DNA from 2 places in the Cobetia sp. 29-18-1 genome. Region 2 is predicted to be linked to the other one. Evidence: predicted binding sites of a transcription regulator. Region 2 holds the regulator's gene; the other holds the start of a gene.
The links. The regulator sigma-54, encoded in region 2, starts transcription at its own class of promoters, with help from an activator protein. The targets are predictions, from matches to a motif close to TGGCACNNNNNTTGCTNT.

Region 1: the regulator sigma-54 is predicted to act here: its motif matches at 1,823-1,840, upstream of QD208_RS01000 (ANTAR domain-containing protein).

Annotation. Positions count from the first base shown of each region.
Region 1 covers NZ_JARWKS010000001.1:225,799-231,084, reverse strand. The annotation lists gene QD208_RS01005 (CmpA/NrtA family ABC transporter substrate-binding protein) at 1-1,155, opposite strand, end outside; gene QD208_RS01000 (ANTAR domain-containing protein) at 1,206-1,781, opposite strand; gene QD208_RS00995 (NarK family nitrate/nitrite MFS transporter) at 2,344-3,702, shown strand; gene QD208_RS00990 (hypothetical protein) at 3,824-3,991, opposite strand; gene QD208_RS00985 (N-acetyltransferase) at 4,155-4,727, opposite strand; gene dbpA (ATP-dependent RNA helicase DbpA) at 4,979-5,286, opposite strand, start outside.
Region 2 covers NZ_JARWKS010000016.1:53,683-58,968, reverse strand. The annotation lists gene QD208_RS12930 (HAD hydrolase family protein) at 1-30, shown strand, start outside; gene lptC (LPS export ABC transporter periplasmic protein LptC) at 30-713, shown strand; gene lptA (lipopolysaccharide transport periplasmic protein LptA) at 822-1,400, shown strand; gene lptB (LPS export ABC transporter ATP-binding protein) at 1,404-2,144, shown strand; gene QD208_RS12910 (RNA polymerase factor sigma-54) at 2,378-3,826, shown strand; gene raiA (ribosome-associated translation inhibitor RaiA) at 4,487-4,795, shown strand; gene QD208_RS12900 (PTS sugar transporter subunit IIA) at 4,805-5,275, shown strand.

The sequences.
Region 1 (5,286 bases), on a different contig from region 2:
CGCCTCGCCGCTCAGCCACCAGGGCGCCGGATGCGTGCCTTCACTGCGCTCATCCGCCACCGGCACCACCATGCCCAGCTTGCGGGCCGCCGTGCGGTAAAGGTCCGGGCGCACACAGCGTGTCAGCGTCGCCTCGAGATCCTCGTCATTGAAACCCTGCAGATGCCCCCAGCGCTGCATCTGGGCGATGTACCAGCGCGTCTGGGAACGCCACGGGAAGTTGGCCGCATAGCGATGGAAGATGGTCCAGCCGGGATTGTGCTGCTGGAAGTCGTCCACCGACTGCTCGACATCGACATCTTCCAGCCCGCGCGTCACCACGCTCATCGGCACCTCCGGCATGCCCTCGTCGTGCAGCCACTCGGCGGCCTTGGCCCGATTGCCGGGGCGGTCCAGCCAGGCGCAGGCATTGAGCAGCGCGCGAATCAGCGCCTGATGCGCCAGCGGATGCTGCTCCGCCCAGTCCTCGCGCACGCCCAGCACCTTTTCCTGCCCGAAGCGCCAGATATCGTGACTGCCCGCCACCACCTGCCCCATGCCCTGCGCCGCCGCCAGGCTGTTCCAGGGCTCTCCGACACAGAAGCCATCCAGCGCTCCGCTGGCCAGCTGCGCCGCCATCAGCGGTGGTGCCACGGCGCGCATCTCGACGTCGCGGTCCGGATTGATGCCGCCCGCCGCCAGCCAGTAGCGCAACAGATAACGGTGCGAGGAGAACGGGTGCACGCTGGCCAGCTTGAGCAGTGGCTCACCGCGCTGCTTGCGCTCGCGCATATGCGCCGCCAGCGCCTTCGCGACCTGCAACGGACTGGAGAGGTCGTGGCCGTCCTCGTCGAGGGTGGCCATCAGCGCGCGCGACAGCGTGATGGAGTTGCCGCCCAGATTGAGCGTCATGGCACTGATCACCGGCGTGGCGCGGCCATCCAGGCCCAGGGTGGAGGTCAGCGGCATCAGCGCCAACATCTGCGCGCCCTGCAACACGCCGGTCTGCAGGTCATCACGCAACGCCGCCCACGAGGGTTGCCACTTGAGTGTCACCGCCAGCCCCTCCTCGCGGAAAAGCCCCAACTGCTCAGCGACCACGAAGGGCGCGGCATCATTGAGTGGCATCAGGCCCAGCGTCAGCTGATGGCCATTCAGGGGTACATCTGTGGGCATCACGCACACCTCTTGAACGATCGAGAGAGAAGGACAGTACGGCGACCGGCTCAGCGCCGACGCGCGGCCTTGAGCAGCTCATCGGCCAGCTCATGCAGGGCCAGGCGCCGGTTCATGGCGGTCTTGCGCAGGTATTGATAGGCGGCATCTTCACTGAGCCCGCGCGTCTCCATCACCACGGCCTTGGCGCGATCGACGCTGCGCCGCTGCACCAATGTGGTCTGGGTACGGTTGAGCTCCCCCTTGAGCGCACGGTGCGCCTCGAAGCTGGTGATGGCGACCTCGACCATGCTGCGCACCATCGCTGGCATGACGTGGTCCACCACATAGGCCGAGACACCGGCGCCGGCCGCCTCACGCACGAGGTCCGGGGCATCTTCACTGGCCAGCATGATCATCGGCTTGGGATAGCGTCGCCCCAGCTGGCCGAGATGCTCCAGGGTGTCGCGGCTGGGCAGGTCGGCGTCGATGATCACCGCATCGGGCTGATGCTGCTCGACCAGCGCGTGCAGGTCCTCGTGCTCGTCAACGCGCAGCGCCACCTCGAAGCCGGCGCTCAATAGCGCCTGCTCCAGCGCGGCGGAGCGCTCACTGCGGACATCGACGATCAGCACGGTCACGGGCATGTCAGGTTTCCTTGGGTCGGGCATGAGACTTGCCGTACACCCAAGCAGGATTCGTGCCGCAATCTGGTGCAACCCTGCGGCCAAAGGCCTTCAGAGCGGCCGAGCCGAAAGCGTCGCTGCACTGCAATGAGGCACGCGCCTTGCCGACCCTCCCAGCGCCAGTCGCGTGCGCCAGACTGGTACCTCGCGCCTTGCTGACGCACCCCCAGCGCGCATCGAGCGCGCACCCAGCCCGAGACATCACCTGCACGTGCCAATCTATTGCCCTCGCCAAGCCATTGATCTTCTGGCACTTGTCCCGCCTACACCCCCGCAACTGGCGCGCTACTTGCTTTGTTCCTGTCACTTGCTGCACAGACGCTCTGCTGCCGGCAACCATGGCATCACCGACTGCTGCCATCGCTATCCATGACGTGGACCAGGCTCTTCGGAGTACGAGTGCGTCGAACCAGGCCCCTCAATGACGAGGCGCCCTTGCTGTCGTTCATTCACAGCCGTTCGACCACTCGCCGAGCACACCTGACTTCGTGCCCGGCACCGACGCTGAATCAGGAGCCCACTCATGGATATCCGCAACAAGGCCAGCCGCATCCGGCTGTTCAGCTTCAACACCCCGCAAATGCGCGCCTTCCACATGTCGTGGTTCGCCTTCCACGTCTGCTTCTTCGGCTGGTTCGGCATCGCGCCGCTGATGGCCGTGGTGCGTGACGACCTCGGCCTGACCAAGACCCAGATCGGCAACACCATCATCGCCTCCGTCGCCATCACGGTGATCGTGCGCCTCGCCATCGGCGTGCTGTGTGATCGCATCGGGCCACGCAAGGCCTACACCTGGCTGCTGTGCCTCGGCTCGCTGCCGGTGATGTGCATCGGCTTCGCCGACAGCTTCGAATCCTTCTTCCTGGCCCGTCTGGCCATCGGTGCCATCGGTGCCTCCTTCGTCATCACCCAGTACCACACTTCCGTGATGTTCGGCCCCAACGTGGTCGGCACCGCCAACGCCACCACCGCGGGCTGGGGCAATCTGGGCGGTGGCACCACCCAGATGCTGATGCCGCTGGTGATGGCCGGCCTGCTGATGCTGGGCGTCGAGCAGACCCTGGGCTGGCGTCTGGCGATGGTCGTGCCGGGCATCGTGCTGTTCCTGACCGGTATCGCCTACTACTTCTTCACCCAGGATGCGCCGGACGGCAATTTCAGCGAGCTGCGTGAGCGTGGTGAGCTGCCCAAGGCCGAGAAGGAATACAGCATGCGCGCCACCTTCGGCGCGGCGGCACGCGACATTCGCGTCTGGGCCCTGTTCCTCGTCTATGGCGCCTGCTTCGGGGTCGAGCTGACCATCAACAACGTCGCCGCCATCTACTTCTTCGATCACTTCGATCTCGATCTTGCCACCGCCGGTCTCATCGCGGGCCTGTTCGGCCTGATGAACCTGTTCGCCCGCACCCTGGGCGGCGTGTTCTCCGACCTGTTCGCCCGCCAGTCCGGCCTCAAGGGCCGCGTGCGCTGGCTGTTCATCGCGCTGCTGTGTGAAGGCGTGGCGCTGGTCGGCTTCGCCCAGATGGAAACCCTCGCGGTGGCCATCGGCATCATGCTGGTCTTCAGCCTCTTCGTGCAGATGGCGGAAGGCGCGACCTTCGGTATCGTGCCCTTCGTCAATCGCAAGGCACTCGGCGCGGTCGCCGGTATCGTCGGCGCGGGCGGCAACGCAGGCGCGGTCGCCGCGGGCTTCCTGTTCCGCAGTGAGGAGCTGACCTACCAGGAAGGCCTGATGTACCTGGGCATGGGCGTGATCGTGATCTCGCTGTTCGCGCTGCTGGTGCGCTTCAGCGCCGCCACCGAAGCCGAGGAAAGCCGCGCCTACGACGCCGCCGTCGCGGACCGCAAGCAGCAGAGCGAGCAACAGCCCGCCTCGGCATAAGCGGATTTCCCTCTCCCCGAGCCAGACACAAGAAGGCCCCGCCTCATGGGAGGCGGGGCCTTCTTGTGTCTGGCGACAGCTCAGGCCAGCGGCGACTCATCGCAGCGCTGGCAGCCGAGCCTCAGCTATCGGTGGCGTTCTCGACGCTATCACCGGCTTCCTCGACGGCGTTGTCCATCTTCTCACCGGCCTTCTCCATCGGGCCTTCGTCCTCGCAACCGGCGAGCGACAGGCCACCGAGACCGAGCATGGCAATCATCAGCGAACTACCCAGAGTCTTGAGCTTCATGATGTCTCTCCTTGAATCATCGGTCGGAATGACGCGACAGCTGCCATCACACGCAGGCAGCCACGTGGTGTTACCCATAACATGGAGCTGGAGCCTTGCCGTTTCAAGGGTCACGCAACGCCGAGTTGCCTGTTGCTGATCAAAACCAACCGCTCAAGGCTGCTCAGATACCCAGCTCAGAGAAGGTTTCGGGAAACTGCACTTCACCGCCCAGCCCCTCCAGATAGTCCGGCAGCAGCTCGAAGGCGACGAAGGAACCCGGCACGTCGTCATGATGGCAGTAGAGCCCGTAATGACACGCCGGATGAAAGCCCAGATGGGTATAGAAATCCGCATGGCCTGCCGCCACCACGGCCCCCGCCCCCAGCAGCCGGCAGCGCTTGACCGCCGAGATCACCAGCCGCTTGCCGATGCCGTGACGCTGATGCTGGGGCAGCACCGCCAGCGGCGCCAACGCCATCAGTACGCGGTCCGGGTAGCCGGAAAGCTCCACCCGCGACACCATCACATGCCCCAGCAGGCCGCCCTCGCCTTCGCTGAGGTGACGGCCGGTCTCCGGGTCGGTGACACGCTCGGCCACCAGCGAGATCTGCGCCAGATTGCCTCGACGCAATCTATCACCCAGGCGCGCTTCACGATGGCCGGCAAAGACGGATTCATGAATGCGGTAGATGCGCTCATGATCAATGAGACGTTCTTCACGAATGCGAAGATTATCGACGGCGTTGGCAGTCATCACGAGGTACCGGATCAGCGCCCTGATGGCCAGGGACGTTACCTCAAGCTTAGCCACCGCCCGCAGCGGCTGCGAGCGTCAATCTGCTGCTCAAAAAGCACGATGCCCGCCGTGGTGGCGGGCATCGCTTGGGGTGATATCAAGGTCGCATGGCAGATGAAAAGCCTGGTTCAGTCCCTCTCAGGCTTCTCGCCGATACCGGCCAGATATGTCGCTGGCACTGCTCGAGCATCGCGCCGACGCTGCCCGCCTCAGCTCTTGAGACGACGCGCGCGGAAGGAGCGCCCCTTGAGCTTGCCATTCATCAGCTGGGTGAGTGCCGACTTGGCGACATCACGCTCCACGGCGAGGAAGGTGGTCCGCGCCAGTACCTTGATCTTGCCGATCTTGCTGCCTTCCAGGCCGCCGTCGCCGGTCAGCGCGCCGAGGATATCGCCGGGACGCAGCTTGTCCTTCTTGCCACCGTCGATCTGCAGCGTCGCCATGCGCGCATGGAACGGCTCGCGCGTCAGCATGCTTTTCGAGGGCAGCGGCTCGGCTTCCAGCGTCTGCTCGAGGA
Region 2 (5,286 bases):
GATACCTACCTGCAGGAGTCGCGTCCCTGATGTTACGTCTGCCCCGCCCTTCTCCGCGTCTCTGGCTGATGCTGCTGTTGCTGCTCGTCGGTGGCGTGCTGGCGCTGATCGAGCAGCGCAACAGCCTGGAATCGACCGTCAATGTCGAGGTCGACAGCAGTGAGCCGGATTACTATCTCGACGGGGCAGACATGACACGCTTCGATGCGCGCGGCGTGGCGATCCAGTCCATGACCTCGCCGCATATCGAGCACACGCCAGGCGATGACGTGACCCGGGCGCAGACCCCGAAGATTCGCACCAACGACAGTGAAGACCGCCGCTGGTATGCCACGGGTGACAATGGCGTGTTGAGCGCCGGCGGCGACACCTTCACCCTCGAGGGCAATGCCAGACTGCGCCAGCCCGATGACCGCTGGACCCTCGATACCGATGTCCTGCACTACAGCCGTGATCAGAATCGCGCCTGGAGTGACGTGCCGGTCGTGATCACCCAGAATGGCCAGCATGTCGAAAGTGACAGCTTCAGCGCCGACCTCTCCCAGGACTCCGCCGTGCTGCAGGGCCGCGTTCGCAGCGTCCTGCAACCCGGCACGGGCCAGAGCGAGGCCAGCAAGGAAGCCGAGCGCATCGATTCGGGCACCGACAGCACCACCCCCGATGATGGGCGCGTCAACAGCACCTTCGAGGCAGCGCCTGCCAGCGGTGAATGAACCCGCCGGGCTGGCCGTCAAGCCATGACCCGCGCCGCAACACCTTCTTCTCTGCCGCTCGATGGCATCATTGCTCGGGCGGCGACCCCGTCATGCCAAGGAGCCACCATGACTTCCACGACTCGCAAGCCCTTGACGGCCTGTCGCCAGACCCTCAACAGCGGTGTCATGGCGCTCTGCCTGGCACTGGGCATGTCCACCTTCGCCCCGGCCGCCATGGCGCTGGACAGCGATGCCAGCCAGCCGATCAACATCGCCGCAGACGCTCTGTCGCTCGATGACAAGGCCGGTACCGCCACCTACACCGGCCAGGTGGAAATGCGCCAGGGCAGCATGAAACTCGATGCCAGCCGCGTTGATATCAGCCGCGCCGGCAGCGGCGAGATCTCGCTGGTCAAGGCCACCGGCAAGCGTGCCTACCTGGAACAGCAGCCCGCGCCCGACGAGAAACTGGTCAAGGGCTGGGCCGACACCATCCGCTACCATGCACTGGAGCGCCGCGTGGAGCTGGTCGGCAACGCGCGTCTCGAGAAAGGCGATGACACCTTCGAAGGCGGCTACGTGGAGTACTTCCTCGACAAGCGCCAGGTGAACGCCAACAACAGCAAGACGGCACAGCAGACCGAAGGCGGTCGCGTGCACATGACTCTGACGCCGCGCGGCGCCAATGCCAGCAAGGAAAACTGAGTCATGACTGCTGCTACTCCGCGTACGCTGAGCGCTCGCCATCTGGCCAAGGCCTACAAGGGCCGCAAGGTGGTCAAGGACATCTCGCTGGAGATCCGCCAGGGCGACATCGTCGGCCTGCTGGGCCCCAACGGCGCCGGCAAGACGACCTCGTTCTACATGATCGTCGGGCTGGTGCGCGCCGATGCCGGCAACGTCTCCATCGATGACAAGGACCTCTCCGCTGCCGCCATGCATCAGCGTGCACGCGCCGGCATCGGCTATCTGCCGCAGGAGGCGTCGATCTTCCGCAAGCTGTCGGTGGCCGACAACATCATGGCGATTCTGGAGACCCGCAAGGACCTGGATCGCAATGGCCGCAAGGCACGCCTTGAAGAGTTGCTCGAGGAATTCAGCATCACGCACATCCGCGCCAGTGCCGGCATGAGCCTGTCCGGTGGTGAGCGTCGTCGGGTCGAGATCGCCCGTGCACTGGCCACCGAGCCGGACTTCGTGCTGCTTGATGAGCCCTTCGCCGGCGTCGATCCCATCTCGGTGGGCGAGATCAAGAGCATCGTGCGCCAACTGCGCGATCGTGGCATCGGCGTGCTGATCACCGACCACAACGTGCGCGAGACGCTCGATATCTGTGACACCGCCTATATCGTCGGCGATGGCCAGATCATCGCCCACGGTGATGCGGACTCCATCCTGGCCAACCAGCAGGTGCGCGACGTCTACCTGGGCCACGAGTTCACGCTCTAGGGTCAGGGGATGCGCTGAGTCCTCGCGAGGCGAAAGCTTCGAAAGCCGCTGCGTGATTTTATCGCGTAGCGGCTTTTTCATGTCTGACATCAGACGCATGCATGACGTCCATACCACCTTGGTGGAAACATGGCATGCAAGTTGCTTGAATATTCGCGGCAACCACTTGTCAGTGCCCCGAGTCACGGTATAGCGTAGTAAGCACGTTCCTTTGCCGTGAATTGACTGACTCCATGAAACCCACCCTGCAACTCCGCCTCGGCACCTCGCTGACCATGACGCCGCAGCTCCAGCAAGCGATCCAGCTGCTGCAGCTGTCGACGCTCGACCTGCGTCAGGAGATTCAGCAAGCCCTCGAGTCCAACCCCATGTTGGAGCTCGACGAGGACTACGAGTCGCTGGATGTCGTCGAGACACAGGATTCGAGCGAGATCTCCACTGCCGACTCCTCGAGCGAGATTCCCGAGGAATACCCCCTCGACAGTGACTGGTCGGACCTCTACCAGGACCACGCCGGTAGCCTGACCAGCTCCGGCAGTGGCAGCGGGAGCGAAGAAGGGCCGGACTTCGATCGCAATACCAGCGTCGAGAGCCTGCAGGACCACCTGCGCTGGCAGCTGGCGATGACCGACCTCGATGGCCGTGAACGCCAGATGGCGGAGAGCCTGATCGATGCCGTCGACGGCGCCGGCTATCTGAGCCTGTCTCTCGATGAGCTGGTCGATGGCCTGCGTGGCCAGGGCCTGCCCGGCCTCAAGGCCTCCGAGCTCGAGCAGGTATTGCTGCGTCTGCAGCAGTTCGACCCGACCGGCGTCTTCGCTCGTGATCTGCGCGAATGCCTGCTGCTGCAACTGGCGCTGCTGCCGGATGATCTGCCGCTGCTGGCGCAGGCGCGCCGCCTGGTACGTCAATTCCTCGAGGCACTGGGCAACGATGACCGCAAGCTGCTCAAGCGGCGCCTGAGCCTTGACGATGACGAGCTGGATCACGTCATTCGCCTGGTGCGCGCGCTCGACCCGCGTCCGGCATCCGCCTGGGGCGAGCCCGCCAGCGATTACGTGATCCCTGATCTGCTGGTGCGCCATACCCGCCACGGCTGGCAGGTCGAGCTCAACCCGGAAGCGCTGCCCAAGCTGCGCATCCAGCCGGAATACGCCGCGCTGATCAAGCGTGCCGACAAGTCCGCCGACAACACCTTCCTCAAGGACAACCTGCAGGAAGCGCGCTGGCTGATGAAGAGCCTGTCATCGCGCAATGACACCCTGCTCAAGGTCGGCCGCGAGATCATGGCGCGTCAGATCGACTTCCTCGAGCAAGGCGAGGAAGGCATGAAGCCGCTGATTCTGGCCAACATCGCCGAAGTGGTCGAGATGCACGAATCGACCATCTCGCGGGTCACGACCCAGAAGTACATCCACACCCCGCGCGGCGTCTTCGAGCTCAAGTTCTTCTTCTCGAGCCAGGTCGGTGGCAGCGGCAGTGGCGACGCCCACTCAAGCACCGCCATTCGTGCCCGCATCCGCAAGCTGATCGCGGAAGAGCCGGCCCGCAAGCCTCTCTCCGACTCGCGGCTAGTCGATCTGCTCGCCAGCGATGGCATCGAGGTCGCACGCCGCACCGTGGCCAAGTATCGCGAAGCGATGGGCATCCCCTCCTCCAGCGAGCGCAAGCGTCTGGCCTGACGCGTCATCTGCGGCTGCCATGCCCTGCTTTCACCTCCACAATGGCAGCCGCCGCCAACCTCAAGCCCTGGATTTTCCGCTCATCAGCCTCTGACTTCGCGGACAGCGGTGCGCCTGTCGCGCGCTCTGTCATCCCGTCAACCGCTCGTCAATTACCCGTCATGGCCCATGACGGCGCGCAGGATGACGGCAAAAAACCGCCATTCCGCCAGCGTCATTCACCGTCAATCGCATGTTTTTAAAGTCACTTTTGCGCGTATTGCACCTGGATGACACCCGGACAACCTCCCAAAACGCCGCTTGCTCCACGCAATCGAAGCGCCTGAAAGGCGACGTACATGCAGGGATTGGCGACGAAAACCCGCCTTCTTGCGCGTCTTTCACGCACCACCCACCAGACGTGCCCTTGAAGTCCACTCCGTTACCCCTCACTGAGTTGAAGACAAGCACTGAGCCACGATGCAGCGCAGCGTTGATCTTTGCGCAAAGCTTGGGCATTGTCGGTACAGACGCTCACGACATCTGACGCCACTGGCAAGGGTGCGAAAACATCGCCAGACGGTGGCCGTCAAGCCTGTTGCAGAGCGTCCGATCAGGGTTTGCTCGTAGTCAAAAAGGGTTACAATTGAATGGCAACCCGCTGGATAAAGGAGCGTGTCCATGCAAGTGAATATCACCGGGCATCATGTGGAACTTACCGATCCTCTCCGCGATTACGTCAACGAGAAGCTCGCTCGCCTCGAACGGCATTACGACAACATCACCAATGTTCAGGTGACACTGTCGATCGAGAAGGAGCGCCAGCAGGCTGCCTGCACCTTGCACGCGGCAGGCGCTGACCTCCACGCCCTGGCAGAAGACCCCAACATGTACGCTGCCATCGACGCGCTCGCCGACAAGCTGGATCGCCAGCTGGTCAAACACAAGGAAAAGTCCCAGGCTCGCTCTCAGGGCACCGGGACCCGTTGACCTTCAGCCATGACACTTGATCAGATCCTTCCCCCCGAGCGCACGCTGTACGGTGTCCCCGGGGGGAGCAAGAAGCGGGTGCTTGAATTCTTCAGCACCTTCATCGCACAGAACATTCCCAGCCTGGATAGCCAGGAAGTCTTCTCGCGCCTGATCGGGCGCGAGAGACTGGGGTCGACCGGCATTGGCCACGGTGTGGCCGTGCCCCATGCACGCAGCCCGCATTGCAAGACGCCAATCGCTGCGTTTCTGAAGCTCGGTGAACCCATCGACTTCGATGCCATCGACGGAGAACCCATCGATCTGCTGTTCGTGCTGCTGGTGCCTGAGGAAGCGGATGAGACCCATCTGACGCTGCTCGGGCAGGTCGCGGAATTGCTCAATTCCCCGGCCAATCGCTCGGCCCTGCGCCAGGCAGACAGCCAGCGTGCACTCTTTGAGGCATTGACCCAAGCCATCGCCGAATTACCGGCGCGCTGAATGACAGGCCC